2 linked regions of the Pirellula sp. SH-Sr6A genome follow. Each later gene encodes a partner of the first gene's protein in a complex. Links are inferred from orthologs where the notes say so. Each region holds a gene or a part of one and is shown in the gene's direction. Other genes may lie near its edges.

Region 1 (3,645 bases):
CTGCATCGGGATGGGATACTTTACGGGGTCCTCGACGCCGGCATCGCGATGGCTTGGGACAGCGAAACCGGAAAGGAGCTGTGGAAGCAGCGATTGGGGGGGACCTTTTCCGCTTCACCGGTCCTGGTGGGCGATCTCGTGTATGCGACCAATGAGGCGGGAGAAACGTTCTTGTTCCGAGCCAATCCGAAGCGGTTCGAAAGTTTGGGGAAGATGCAGTTGGGTCGAGAAGTCTTCGCGACACCGGTTTTCAGCGGTGGAGCCATTTACTACCGCTGCACCGAAGCTGGCGATGGCGAGCGACGCGAAATGCTTTATTGCATCCGACCCTAGTCGCGGGCAACCGCTCCTTGAGACCGCACTGGAGGAACTCGACGCTACCGGCTGTCCGCCTATAATCCCACGCTGCTCTCGACATCGACGCGACTGGATCGTTCGGTTGGATTTTCCCCCCGTTGGGGCGATCCTGCGGGCCTCGAAAATGACCTTGGCATTGCATTTTGTCGCAGGATCTCCTAGTAACCCTCATAAGTGGAAGCCATAATCAGAGCTCCCCATGGCTTTCTCAGGCCAGCGTCACCACCTTTGATGAAACTCTAGAAAAATGAATACCTACAGTCTCGATTACATCGACGACTTATACGTTCGTTACATCCAAGATCCCAACAGTGTTTCGGACGTTTGGCGCAAGTACTTCGAGGAGTTTTCCCTCGCGACGCAATCCGAGGCCCTCTACTCTGGGAATGAGCCTGTCGGTGGGAACAATGGCGAGGTACCGGACGCGCTGTGGTTGGCTCGGATGCAGGAGCGAGTCGATCAGCTCGTACGGGAGTATCGAGTCCGTGGACATTTGATGGCCAAGATCGATCCACTTGGATTGAATCGAAAAGGTCCCCCCGAACTAGATCCACAATCCCATGGTCTCACCGAAGAGGACATGAACCGTCCCTTCACGTCCCCTACGCTAGAGTATGCCAACGGACGGACCGTCGGCGACATCATCGAAAAACTGCGCACGACCTATTGCCGAAGCATCGGCGCTCAGTTCATGCACGTTGACAACCGCAACATTCGAGACTGGTTGCAACGCCGCATGGAATCGACCGAGAACCGGTTGGCATTGTCACGGGAAGTGCAGACGCGGATTTACACCAAGCTCGCCGACGCGACTATCTTCGAAGAGTTTGTTCGAAAGAAGTACGCGACGGCCAAGACCTTCTCGCTGGAGGGAGCGGAGAGCTTGATCCCGCTTCTGGACCGAGCTTTGGAAAAGGCTGGTCAACACGAGGTCAAAGGGGTCGTCCTCGCGATGGCCCACCGCGGTCGGTTGAACGTTTTGGCCAATGTCATGGGCAAACGACCTCAAAGCATTTTCTGGTCGTTTGATGATCCAAATCCCGAGTTGTTTCGTGGGGGTGGTGACGTAAAGTACCACATGGGCTATAGCTCGGATTGGACGACCAGTACCGGTCAGACCATTCACATATCGCTCTGTTTCAATCCGAGTCACTTGGAGTTTGTGAACCCCGTTGCCTTGGGCCGCTGTCGAGCGAAGCAGGACCGCGCGGGGGACATCACCCGAAGCGAGCACATGACGATTTTGATCCACGGTGACGCAGCGTTCATCGGGGAAGGGGTCGTGCAAGAGACTCTCAACTTGAGCGAGCTCCCCGGCTACCGAACGGGTGGAACCCTTCACATCGTCCTCAATAACCAGATCGGCTTTACGACCGAACCGGCGGAGAGCCGAAGCAGCACCTATGCGAGCGACATCGCCAAAATGCTTCAAATCCCGATCTTCCACGTCAACGGCGAGGATCCGGAAGCGGTGGCACAAGTCGTGAACTTGGCGATGGACTTCCGCAAGGAGTTCGAGAAGGACGTCGTGATCGACATGTACGCCTATCGCCGATTGGGACACAACGAAGGGGATGAGCCTCGCTACACCCAGCCGGTGATGTACGCTGCGATCGATGCCAAAAAACCGGTTCGCGATAGCTATCTGGAACATTTGCTCAGTATGAACGAGCTGACGCGCCAGGAGGCGGATGCGATCGCCGAGGTTCGGCACAATCGGTTGTCCCGAGAGTTTGAATTGGCCAAGAGCGAGCCGTTCGTGCATGACTTGACGTCTCTCACCGGCATTTGGGACGGTTATTTTGGTGGGCCAGAACCGGTGAACGAGCAGCTGACGACCGGGGTGTCGCGCGCCGTAGCCGGAGAACTGTTGGCGAGAGCCTGCGATGTGCCGGAAGGCTTCCGTCCGCACCGAAAACTGGTGCGTATCCTGGACGATCGCCGCGAAATCGCTGCGGGGCGACAACCCCTCGACTGGGCCTCTGCGGAGATGCTGGCGTTTGCGACGCTGATCACCGAGGGGCATCCGGTCCGCTTGACCGGGCAGGACTGCGAACGCGGGACTTTCTCGCATCGGCACGCGGTACTTCACGATGAGAAGGACAATCGCAAACATATGCCTCTCAAGCATTTGTCGCCCAATCAAGCGATGATCGAAATCATCAACAGCCCGCTTTCCGAGTCCGCGGTTCTCGGATACGAGTACGGGTACAGCCTCGATTGCCCAGAGGGCCTGATCGCTTGGGAAGCCCAGTTCGGAGATTTCTCCAACGTTGCCCAATGCGTGATCGACCAATTCATCGCGAGTGCGGAGGACAAATGGAAGCGATTGAGCCGTCTGGTCATGCTGCTTCCTCACGGGTTTGAAGGGCAAGGACCCGAGCACTGCAGCGCGCGACTCGAACGCTACCTCTTGATGGCAGCGGAACACAACGTGATCGTCGCCCAGCCCTCGACTCCCGCTCAGTATTTCCATCTGCTTCGCCGTCAGGTGAAATCGAAGTGGAGCAAGCCGTTGATTGTTTTGACACCGAAGAGTTTGCTTCGGAACAAGGCCTGTGTTTCCTCGCTGGACGACATTGAGCATGGTTGCTTCCGCAAGATTCTGCCTGACGATCGGCCTGCGGGAACGCCTACCTCGCGGATCATCCTGTGCAGTGGAAAAGCCTATTACGATCTCTTGGACGAAAGAACCCGACTGGGACGCGACGATGTCGCCCTCGTTCGCGTCGAGCAGTTCTATCCGCTCGAAGCGAGCAAAGTGCTCGAGACGCTTAGCGTTTACGAAGCGGGGACACCGCTCTATTGGTACCAGGATGAGCCATCCAATATGGGGGCTTGGCAGTTTGTGAAGATCCATTGGGGAGATGAGCTCGCGGCCCGCTTCCAACTCCAGAGGATATCGCGAGCCGAATCGGCCAGCCCATCGACCGGCTCCTCTCGAGCTCACAAACTGGAAGAGCGGGATTTGCTCAACGCAGCTTTTGGTCTTGCGTAACCGGTGCGGAATGAAAGGGCAAACCATGGACCGACATGTCGATGTAGCATTTGATTGCTTGCCGTTGCGCAGCATCACCCGGCTCGATCCTCCCTTGGATGCGTCTCCGGGTTTGGTTGCGAAGTTCCATCGCATCAAAGACGCAATCCAGCAGCACGGAACTCACAACACGTATTACTTGCACAATGCCAAGTGTCGGTTCTTTGTCACGAACGACCCCAACCATGGCATGATTGCATTTACGTTCGAAGGGGTCCTGTTTACGGACGATCGAGATGAGTTATCGCGGC
Region 2 (3,216 bases), 140 kb from region 1 along the record:
GAGTCGCTGGGCTTGCGCGCTGGTATCCGGATGGCTGGAAACGTAGAGGATCAGGAAGGGTGGGATTCCCTTGTCCTTTGCGACGTGGGTGACGGCGGAGAAGTCGACATGTTTGGCAGGATCGTTTCCAAACTTCTCGCGATGACCATATTTGGCTTGCGGTTGTTTATGGACACGTCGGCGCGTTTCGGCGGTTTCGATGATGGCGGGAATGTCGTATGTATCACCATCGACTGGAACGCATCCTTTTAGAGAAGAGAAGGGAACACCTTCGGCGGCCAAGTAGCGGTCATCGATGCAGAGGAGCGCGGCGAGCTGGGCACCTGCCGAGTGCCCCATCACGTAGATTCGTTTGGGATCGCCTCCATGGGAGCCGATGTTCTTAGCCACCCACCCCAGCGATTTGGCAACATCCCGAATGATTGTCTCCATGGGTACTTTCGGTAGGAGGCGATAATTGGTGGAGACAAACACGAATCCTTGATCGACAAACCATTTTGGTTTGAGTTGGACCTGCGATTTATCTCCGGTTTGCCACCCACCTCCATGGATCCAGAAGATGACCGGTGCATTCTTTGCATTGGAAGGCCGGTAGATATCCAAGACTTGGCGTTCGAGAGCGGGCTCTGCGTAGGGAACGTCCTTTTCGACGGCCGATTCCGAGCTCGTGACGTTTTGCCCTTGAGCCCACGCAGTTTGGGACGGAGCCCACACCGGGAGTGACGTTATCAAGGTGATGGCACAAAAAAGGCGAAACCATCGGAATGTCTTCATGGCAAACTCGCAGGCGATAGGAAAGAGATAGAGGTGGGAAAAGGGGTGGAACCGTTAGGATACAGAGATCCGTACGGCTAGGGGTATTCTGCGCCCGGAAAATCGGGTTGGTGCGGGTGACACCCCGACCCCCTTGCTATATGCTCATAGTAGCGTTGCTTCTCCCATTGATAGACGGGTGGAAGCATCGCCTGTAGCAGCCGCGAGTTGCGATCCTTTTAGTGCTCGGCCCCCGAAAATTCAGTTTCATTCCATGGTAGATATCGTCGTTCCGTCGGTCGGTGAGAGTATTTCTGAAGTTCAAATCAGCAAATGGCTCAAGAAGGAAGGGGACTGGGTCGCGGCAGGAACCGATCTCGTCGATCTGGAAACCGAGAAGGCGTCCGTGCAGATCTCCGCTCCGGAAGATGGGATCCTTTTGAAGATCCTTAAGAACAATGAAGAGTTCGCTTCGGTAGGGGACATCCTCGCTACGTTCCAACCGGCGGCAAAGGGTGCTTCGCCATCAGGCAGCGCCGCTCCTGCTCTGCAGCCAGCGTCCGCACCTCAGCAACCCGTATCTTCCGCACCGGCATCGCCCGCCGCGGACCCTCGCGTCATGCCTGCTGCGCAGCGGGCGCTGGACGATCATCACTTGCAAGCCACCCAGGTACCCGCGACAGGCCCGGGCGGTCGATTGCTCAAAGAAGACGTGGTTCGTTACGTCAGTCAAACCTCACCAGCGGCCCCGGCTGCACCCGCACCCGTCGCTCCTGCTGCACCGGCTCCTACCAAGACCGTCACCGGGACGTTGGCGCCACCGGTTTCTGCACCCACAGCTTCCACCGGAATGGTTCAACAGGGGAGTTCAAACCGGTCCGAGGAGGTCAAGCCGATGAGCATGATCCGCCGGACCATCGCCTCCCGGCTTGTTCAAGCTCAGCACACGGCAGCCCTGCTCACCACCTTCAACGAAGTCGACATGCAGCCCGTCATGACGCTTCGCAACAAGTACCGCGACGCATTTGCTGAGAAGCATGGAGTGAAGCTGGGCTTCATGTCCTTTTTTGCCAAAGCGGCCTGCGAGGCCCTGAAACGATACCCATCGGTTAACGCTGAGATTCGTGGCAACAATATTGTCTACCGCAACTACTGCGACATCGGGATTGCGATCGGTGGCGGGAAGGGTTTGGTCGTCCCCGTCCTTCGCAACGTCGAGAAGATGGGCTTCGCAGAAATCGAGCGAACGATCGGCGAATTCGCGTCGCGAGCCATGGCCAACAAACTGATGCCAGAGGATCTTGAAGGCGGGACCTTTACCATCAGCAACGGGGGTATCTACGGTTCTCTCTTGTCCACGCCGATCGTCAACCCACCCCAAAGCGGGATCTTGGGACTCCACTCGATCCAGGAGCGACCGATTGCACTCAACGGAGAGGTCGTCATTCGCCCCATGATGTACTTGGCCCTGACATATGACCACCGGATTATCGATGGTCGCGAGGCAGTCACCTTCTTGAAGACCATCAAAGAAGTAATCGAAGACCCCTCCCGTTTGTTCCTTGAAATCTAGTCGGAATCCTGTTCCGGTTCAAAGTCCATCATGATGCAACTTGGATTCGTCAGCGCCATCCTGCCTGAACTGGAGCTGGCACAGGTACTTCAATCCGCGTCGCAGATCGGATACCGATGCGTCGAAGTGATGTGCTGGCCTCCGAGCAAAGCGGAACGTCGCTATGCTGGGATAACCCATATCAATGTCGACGATCTGTCCGATGCTTCGATAGCTACCATCGCTCGATTGCAGCAGGAGACAGGAGTCTTCATCAGTGGCCTGGGCTATTACCCAAATTGCCTATCGCCGGACGAGGCAGAAGCAGAGCGATGCACCGAACATTTGAAAAGGGTGATTGCTGCAGCTCCCAAACTAGGAATCGATCGTGTCAACACGTTCATCGGGCGCGACTTCACGAAAAGCGTAGACGATAACTGGCCGCGCCTCCTGAAGACTTGGAAACCCATCGTTGACTTGGCGGAAAAACAGGGTGTCCGCATTGGCATCGAGAACTGCCCGATGCTCTTCACGCAGGACGAATGGCCCGGTGGAAAGAATATTGCGACCAGCCCCGCGATTTGGCGCCGCTTATTTTCCGATTTGGGAAGCCCGAATTTGGGACTCAACTACGATCCATCCCACATGGTCTGGCAGTGCATGGACTACTTGAAACCGCTGAGAGACTTCATCGATCGTATTTTTCATGTGCATGCGAAAGACGTTCGAATCGATCGGCATCGTTTGGATGAAGTAGGCATCTTTGCGCATCCGAAGCTCTACCACTCCCCGAAGCTACCGGGTCTTGGCGAAATCGATTGGGGACAGTTCTTCTCTGTTCTCAGCGATGAGGGATATGTGGGTCCCGTTTGTGTCGAGGTCGAGGACCGGGCGTATGAAGCCACCGTGGA

The links.
Region 2: VN12_RS12725 (region 1) and odhB share a complex: the UniProt entries of both Bacillus subtilis proteins name them as parts of the 2-oxoglutarate dehydrogenase (OGDH) complex. The link is inferred for Pirellula sp. SH-Sr6A from one-to-one orthologs.

The regions. Positions count from the first base shown.
Region 1 is NZ_CP011272.1:3,275,983-3,279,627, reverse strand. Bases 233-3,555 are described here. They hold VN12_RS12725 (2-oxoglutarate dehydrogenase E1 component), read left to right. Parts: upstream 233-604; coding sequence 605-3,355; downstream 3,356-3,555. Other genes in these bases: VN12_RS12720 (hypothetical protein), read left to right, coding at 3,381-3,555; VN12_RS12730 (PQQ-binding-like beta-propeller repeat protein), read left to right, coding at 233-333. Also shown: more of VN12_RS12730, read left to right, coding at 1-232; more of VN12_RS12720, read left to right, coding at 3,556-3,645. UniProt on the Bacillus subtilis protein: E1 component of the 2-oxoglutarate dehydrogenase (OGDH) complex which catalyzes the decarboxylation of 2-oxoglutarate, the first step in the conversion of 2-oxoglutarate to succinyl-CoA and CO(2).
Region 2 is NZ_CP011272.1:3,133,065-3,136,280, forward strand. What follows is about bases 283-3,176. They hold odhB (2-oxoglutarate dehydrogenase complex dihydrolipoyllysine-residue succinyltransferase), read left to right. Parts: upstream 283-1,027; coding sequence 1,028-2,326; downstream 2,327-3,176. Other genes in these bases: VN12_RS12190 (alpha/beta hydrolase), read right to left, coding at 283-774; VN12_RS12200 (sugar phosphate isomerase/epimerase family protein), read left to right, coding at 2,357-3,176. Outside these bases: more of VN12_RS12190, read right to left, coding at 1-282; more of VN12_RS12200, read left to right, coding at 3,177-3,216. UniProt on the Bacillus subtilis protein: E2 component of the 2-oxoglutarate dehydrogenase (OGDH) complex which catalyzes the second step in the conversion of 2-oxoglutarate to succinyl-CoA and CO(2).